Flocculibacter collagenilyticus: one gene and its partner. The protein of the gene in region 2 interacts with the protein of the main gene of each other region in a pairwise test. Links are inferred from orthologs where the notes say so. Each region holds a gene or a part of one and is shown on either strand. Other genes may lie near its edges.

Region 1 (3,289 bases), 1.9 Mb from region 2 along the record:
AATAAGCGCCGCAATATTAAGACTTTGGTGCCTGATGGATTTGATAAGCAAAGTAGCATGCATAAAATACACAAAGACCAATGACTAATGCCAAGCCTGCAAACGAGACAAGCAGAACGGGATCGCTAAAAAAGTCTCTAAAAAATACCTCAAACATTGTATCCATGTTGGACTCCTTACGCTGTACATTTAAAGGGTAGCGCCATAAAAGGCGATAAGTTGATAGCGCTAATTGTAGGAGTCTGTTGGATATGTTCTATGACATAGATCAAAGAATGCGCTAGCTGGTTAACCTAGTTGCTCTACTATTTGATTTAGATCATGAATTTGCTTTAAATGTGCCGCATAAGGCGTTGGGGTGAGCAGCGCAATATAGGTATATAAATTACCTTTTTGTGCAGCGGCCGTTTTTGTTGAGTTTGCTTCAGTCAGTGAGTCTAATTGATATAGCGTTGCTGTTAGCATTGCTTGTTCAACCCGCTCTAATTCGAGTTCTGCGGAAAGCAGACTTTTTTTGATTTTATCAGCAGCCGCTTTAGGCAGTTTTTCAGCTGCGGCACTGATCCGAAGTGCTCTTAGTCTAGTTGTGTAATTTTCATTCCAGTGCGCAATCACTTTTTGCAGCCGTTTAATGTGTTGCTCGGTTAACGTTACTTGTTGCGCATCGCACCATAATAGCAGCAGCATAATATTCACATTGGCGCCGAACTTGTCTTGCCAATATAAGCAAATCTCTTTGACGTTTGCTTTTGAATAAATTAGTAATGAAAATACCCACAATTCTTCGGTGGCAAGATCGCGATGGGGTAGTGACATAGCTGCTCCTATGGTATTAGCTAGTTATCAGCATCAAATGCTTGTTGTTTTAGCTCTAATGCTTCGCTGGCTTCCATCCACAATTCTTCAGTTTCTTCCAATGTAATAACTAGTTTAGCTTGTTGTTCAAGTAATTGTTTTAATTTATCTTTGTTTGAGTCGTCGTACAATGCATTATCACTAAGCGACAATTCAAGGGTATGCTTTTCTTGGTTTAGCTTCTCTAACTGCTTATCGAGTTTTTCTACTTGTTGTCGTAAGGGTTTGGTTTGTTGTCTAAACTCAGCTTCTTTACGCTTTTTATCTTTGCGATTAACCGCAGAGTGCTCTGAACTTGGTTTTGTTGATATGGCGGCCGCTTCTGCTTTATTAGCTTCGGTTAACCACTGATGATAATCGTCGAGATCGCCATTAAATGCCGTTACGCTGCCATCTGCCACTAAGTAAAATTCGTCAGTGGTGGTTTTTAACAAGTGACGGTCGTGCGATACAATCACCATTGCACCTTCAAAGGCTTGTAGTGCCATAGCAAGGGCATGGCGCATTTCTAAATCTAAATGGTTAGTAGGTTCATCCAGTAAGAGTAGGTTAGGCTTTTGATAAACAATCATTGCTAGTACTAAACGGGCTTTCTCGCCGCCGGAGAAAGGAGCAACTTTGCTGGTGGCATTGTCACCACTAAAGCCAAAGCGACCTAGATGATCGCGTAATTGTTGCTCTAACACGTCGGGAGCCAAGTGCTGCATGTGTTGCAGTGGTGTTTCGTCAGAACGCAAAAATTCTAATTGATGCTGCGCAAAGTAACCAATTGCTAAGCCATTACTGGTTTCATACAATCCACCCAGTGGTTTTAGCTCGCCCGCTAAGGTTTTAATAAAGGTTGATTTACCAGCCCCATTTCGTCCTAATAATCCTATTCTGCTGCCAGGCACTAGGTTAAGTTTAATATTCTCTAAAATGGTCTTGGTTGGATAACCCGCTTGCATTCGCTCCATATAAACTAATGGATTAGGCAGTTGTGGCGGAGTGAAGAAGTCAAATTGAAACGGGGAGTCCACATGAGCAGGCGCCAAATCTTCCATGCGCTCTAATGCTTTTAAACGACTTTGTGCTTGTTTGGCTTTGCTGGCTTTGGCGCGAAAACGATCAACAAACTTTTGTAAATGTGCTTTTTGCTTTTCTTGCTTTTCATACATTGACTGTTGTTGTGCAAGTTTTTCAATACGTTGGCGTTCGAAGCTTGTGTAGTTACCGGTATAGCTGTTTAGTGTTTGATTTTCGATATGGATAATCTGATTGACTACGGTATCTAAAAAGTCGCGATCGTGAGAGATTAAAATCAGTGTGCCCGGGTATTGTTTTAACCAGCGTTCTAGCCAAAACACGGCATCTAAATCTAAGTGGTTAGTAGGCTCATCCAGTAAGAGTAAGTCGGAGCGACATATAAGGGCTTGAGCAAGATTCAGGCGCATGCGCCAACCACCACTAAAACTTTTTACAGGTTGATCTAATTGTGCTGTTGTAAACCCCAAACCATGTAATAACTCACCCGCTCGGGCGTTAATGCTATAAGCATTCATGGCGTCCAGCTGATGGTGAAGGTGAGCAATTTTCTCACCATTGTCAGCCTGTTCTGCCTCAATCAGTGCTTGTTGAATTGTGCGATATTCCACATCGCCGTCAATCACATATTCAATGGCTGGTTTTTCTAATGCGGGGGTTTCTTGTTTAACCGAGGCTATTTTCCAATCATTAGGATAGTTACACTCGCCTTGATCCAAGCTAATTTCACCGCGAACAAGTGCAAATAAACTGGATTTACCACAACCATTTGCGCCAGTTAACCCAACTTTATGGCCAGGATAAATGGTCGCGCTGGCATCGGAAAGAAGTGTGTTTACACCGCGTAATAATTGAACATTGGAAAGCTGGATCATACTTGTTTACGTCTCTTACTTGCATTAGAAGTGGTTGTGCGATGAGCATTTTAGCCCAGCCCATGGTTGAATGCTATTGATACATTACGCTGTTATCGAAGAGGAGGAACAGGTAAAATTAATGAGTAAGAATGTGAGCCGCGAATGGTTCACTCGATTTAAGTAGCATAATGGGCAAGAAAATGAGTGAAAAGAGTACGCTGAAAAAGAAACGTTTTATAGCTGGTGCGGTGTGCCCAGAATGCAAAAAAATGGATACCATGCAGCTATATTTAGAGAATAATGTAGAGAAAGTCACCTGTGTTGCATGTGGGCATAGCATGGTACAGCCTGATGATACCGTGTCTGCCGCCACTAGGCAGTTTGAACAGGTTATTGGTGTGTTTAAACCAGAATAATAAGTACTCGTTTTAGTGTGGCTTTGTCATTTGGGTAAGTGACAAAGCCACGCACGACTTTCTACTAAGGTTGCTATCCCATTTTCGTGGTGTTACGGCCACTACGTTGAGAATGTCGAATATGACCATAATTCAGCA
Region 2 (3,743 bases):
TGACCAGCTTGAACGTGCCAAGTTGCTATCGTTGCATCTGCAACAGATTCAGGCAATACAGGAACTTTAATTTCAACTTTCTCGCCACCTGATGATTTAGTTTCAGCAGGCTTAGCCGCTTCAGTAGACTTGCTTGAGTCAGCTTGCGCTGAATCAGCAGCACCAATTTTAGCAATTACTTGCTCTGCCAAAACTGTAGCACCTTCATCTTCAAGAATTTCAGTAATCACACCTTCTTCCGGTGATACTACTTCAAGTACTACTTTATCTGTCTCAATATCTACCAAATTTTGATCTCGGCTTACCTTGTCACCTACGCTTACGTGCCAAGTTGCTACAGACGCATCTGCTACCGACTCTGGAAGAACTGGAACCTTGATTTCAGTTGTCATTGCTCGCTCTATCCTTTTTATACGTTCGAATTAATAATTAATGCGTCATCAATTAACGCTTGTTGTTCTTTAACATGGATCGATGTGTAACCAACAGCAGGAGCTGCAGATGCACGACGGCCCGCATATGTTAGTTTTGCCCCTTCAGGGATTGCTGCTACAAAATTATGTTGGCTACAATACCAAGCACCTTGGTTTTGTGGTTCTTCTTGGCACCACACAAAGTCTTTAACATGGCTGTACTTGCTTACAACTTCATCCATCTCTTTATGAGGGAAAGGATATAGTTGTTCAACACGAACAATAGCAACATTATTTAATTCTTTTTTACGACGATTTTCTAATAGCTCGTAATAAACTTTACCGCTACAGAATACAACGCGCTCAACATCTTTCGCATCAATATCATCTATTTCATCAATAATATTATGGTACTTACCTAGCGACAGGTCTTGCATAGATGAAGTAGCTAATGGATGCCTAAGTAAAGACTTAGGTGACATCACGATCAATGGACGGCGCATTGGTCTTAGCATTTGGCGACGAATCATATTGAACACTTGGGCTGGTGTAGAAGGCACACATACTTGCATATTGTGATCAGCACACAGCTGTAAAAAGCGCTCTAAACGAGCTGATGAATGCTCAGGACCTTGTCCTTCATAACCGTGAGGAAGTAGCATTGTTAAGCCACATAAACGCCCCCACTTTTGTTCACCAGAGCTTAAGAATTGGTCAAATACTACTTGAGCACCATTTGCAAAATCGCCAAACTGAGCTTCCCAAATTACCAGTGACGTAGGTTCAGCAGTTGCGTAACCATATTCGAAGGCAAGCACAGCCTCTTCTGAAAGAACAGAGTCATATACTTCAAACTTACCTTGTTCTTCTTGAATATGTTGTAACGGAACATAAGCGCTACCATCTTCTTGATTGTGCAAAACAGCATGACGGTGGAAGAAAGTACCACGGCCACTATCTTGGCCTGTAATACGAATGTCATGATTCTCTGCAACCAAAGATGCGTATGCTAAGTTTTCTGCAAATCCCCAATCAAGCTGCTTTTCACCATTAGCCATTTTACTACGATCATCATATATTTTCTTAACACGAGATTGTAGCTTTTGACTTTCTGGATATGAAGAAATACTCTCACCAAGTTGCTTCAGTTTTTCAACACTAATAGAACCGTCGTACTCTATGTCCCAATCGTGGCCAATATATGGAGACCAATCAACAGAGTGCTCTTCCATTGGGCGCCATTCTTCAACAACGCAGTCACCATGATCTAATTTTGCACGATAATCATCGATTAATGACTTGATTTTGCCATTGTCTAGTGCATTTTCGGCAACTAATTTGTCAGCGTAAAGCTGACGTGGCACTGGGTGCTTTTTAATGGTTTGATACATTAATGGTTGAGTTGCGTTTGGCTCATCCGCTTCGTTATGACCCCAACGTCTGTAACACACTAAATCAATTACTACGTCACGTTTAAATGTGTTTCGATAATCAACCGCTAATTGAGCAATGAACGCAACGGCTTCAGGGTCGTCCGAATTTACATGGAAGATTGGCGCCTGAACCATTTTTGCGATGTCAGTACAATATTCTGTTGAACGGGTATCTAAAGGGTTCGAAGTAGTAAAGCCTACCTGATTGTTAACAACAATTCTAACTGTTCCACCAACCTTGTATGCTCGTGTTTGAGACATATTAAAGGTTTCTTGTACTACACCTTGGCCCGCAATCGCTGAGTCGCCATGAATAGTGATAGGAAGTGCTTTTGAACCTGAATCACAGCCACGTCTATCAAGACGGGCTTTTACTGATCCCATAACTACTGGGTTAACTATTTCTAAATGAGATGGGTTAAAAGCTAATGCTAAGTGAACATTACCACCTTTGGTAGCAAAGTCAGAAGAAAAGCCTTGGTGGTATTTAACATCACCAGAGCCTAACGATTCATCATATTTGCCAGAAAACTCGTCGAACAGTTCTGATGGATTTTTACCTAGAACGTTAACCAATACGTTTAAGCGGCCACGGTGTGCCATGCCAATAACAACTTCTTTTTGGCCTTGTTCACCAGAACGCGAAATAATTTCTTTAAGCATAGGCACTAATGCGTCACCACCTTCTAACGAGAAGCGTTTCGCACCTGGAAACTTAGCACCTAAATATTTTTCAAGACCATCAGCAGCAATCAAGCCTTTTAATAACCTAGTCTTGTCTTCAGACGATAAACTATTTTTATAAGAAACACCTTCAAGGCGTTGCTGTAACCATCTTTTTTCTTCTGTAGAAGTAATGTGCATATATTCTGCACCAATAGAACCACAATATGTTTGCTGTAAAGACTGGAATAAGTCTTTCAGCTTCATTGATTCTTTACCTGCGGCATAAGAACCAACATTGAATTCTTTTTCTAAATCTTCGCGAGTTAGATCATGATATTCTAATTCAAGATCGCGAACTTTAGTTCTTTGCCATAATCCAAGCGGATCAAGTTTCGCGTTTTGGTGACCGCGAAAACGAAAGGCATTTATTAATTGTAAAACTTTTACTTGTTTGGTGTCAGCTGCACTTGAGGTAGCGACCGTAATAGCCTGCTTATATTTGTTCTTTGCTAACTCTTTAAATTGATCGCGTATCTCAGAATGTTTTCGTTCAACGTCAACTCCATCGACCTTTGGTAAATTGTCAAACAGTTCACGCCATTCTTCTGAAACGCTAGTAGGATCTTCGAGATAGGATTCGTAGACATCTTCTACATAAGCCATGCTACCGCCGCTCATCTGAGAAGATTTGAACCACTCCTTCATTGTGCCTTCGTGCATTAATGTCGCCCTTTTTAAGCGCTGATTATTATTAAACAAAAACTCAAAAGCCCAGCTATTTTCACTGGGCTAAAGAACTATATATTAAACCGAGCGGTTTAATAACATTGATTTGATATGACCAATAGCTTTAGTTGGGTTCAAGCCTTTAGGACATACGTTTACACAGTTCATGATACCGTGACAACGGAATACGCTAAATGCATCATCTAAGTCATTTAAACGTTGTTCAGTAGCGGTATCGCGGCTGTCTGCTAAAAATCTGTACGCATGCAATAGACCAGCTGGACCAATAAACTTATCAGGATTCCACCAGAATGAAGGGCATGATGTTGAGCAACATGCACACAATATACATTCATATAATCCGTCAAGTTTTGCACGCTCTTCAGGAGTTTGCGTGTATTCACGAGCTGGAGGCTGCGTGTCTTCATTGATTAAGAACGGCTTAACTTTCTCGTACTGAGTGAAGAATTGCGTCATATCAACAACTAGGTCACGAATTACAGGT

The links.
Region 1: the proteins of sucA (region 2) and HUU81_RS00835 interact in binary tests that used the Escherichia coli proteins (3 or more experiments, as listed by UniProt). The link is inferred for Flocculibacter collagenilyticus from one-to-one orthologs.

Annotation. Positions count from the first base shown.
Region 1 is NZ_CP059888.1:177,613-180,901, forward strand. What follows is about bases 296-3,252. They hold HUU81_RS00835 (ABC transporter ATP-binding protein), read right to left. Parts: upstream 2,754-3,252; coding sequence 837-2,753; downstream 296-836. Other genes in these bases: HUU81_RS00830 (TIGR02444 family protein), read right to left, coding at 296-816; HUU81_RS00840 (YheV family putative zinc ribbon protein), read left to right, coding at 2,936-3,151; HUU81_RS00845 (formate/nitrite transporter family protein), read right to left, coding at 3,225-3,252. Outside these bases: HUU81_RS00820 (AzlD domain-containing protein), read left to right, coding at 1-2; HUU81_RS00825 (DUF3149 domain-containing protein), read right to left, coding at 17-166; more of HUU81_RS00830, read right to left, coding at 289-295; more of HUU81_RS00845, read right to left, coding at 3,253-3,289. UniProt on the Escherichia coli protein: Genetic data indicate it may be involved in ribosome assembly or function.
Region 2 is NZ_CP059888.1:2,096,612-2,100,354, forward strand. What follows is about bases 210-3,620. They hold sucA (2-oxoglutarate dehydrogenase E1 component), read right to left. Parts: upstream 3,233-3,620; coding sequence 410-3,232; downstream 210-409. Other genes in these bases: odhB (2-oxoglutarate dehydrogenase complex dihydrolipoyllysine-residue succinyltransferase), read right to left, coding at 210-392; HUU81_RS09315 (succinate dehydrogenase iron-sulfur subunit), read right to left, coding at 3,317-3,620. Also shown: more of odhB, read right to left, coding at 1-209; more of HUU81_RS09315, read right to left, coding at 3,621-3,743. UniProt on the Escherichia coli protein: E1 component of the 2-oxoglutarate dehydrogenase (OGDH) complex which catalyzes the decarboxylation of 2-oxoglutarate, the first step in the conversion of 2-oxoglutarate to succinyl-CoA and CO(2).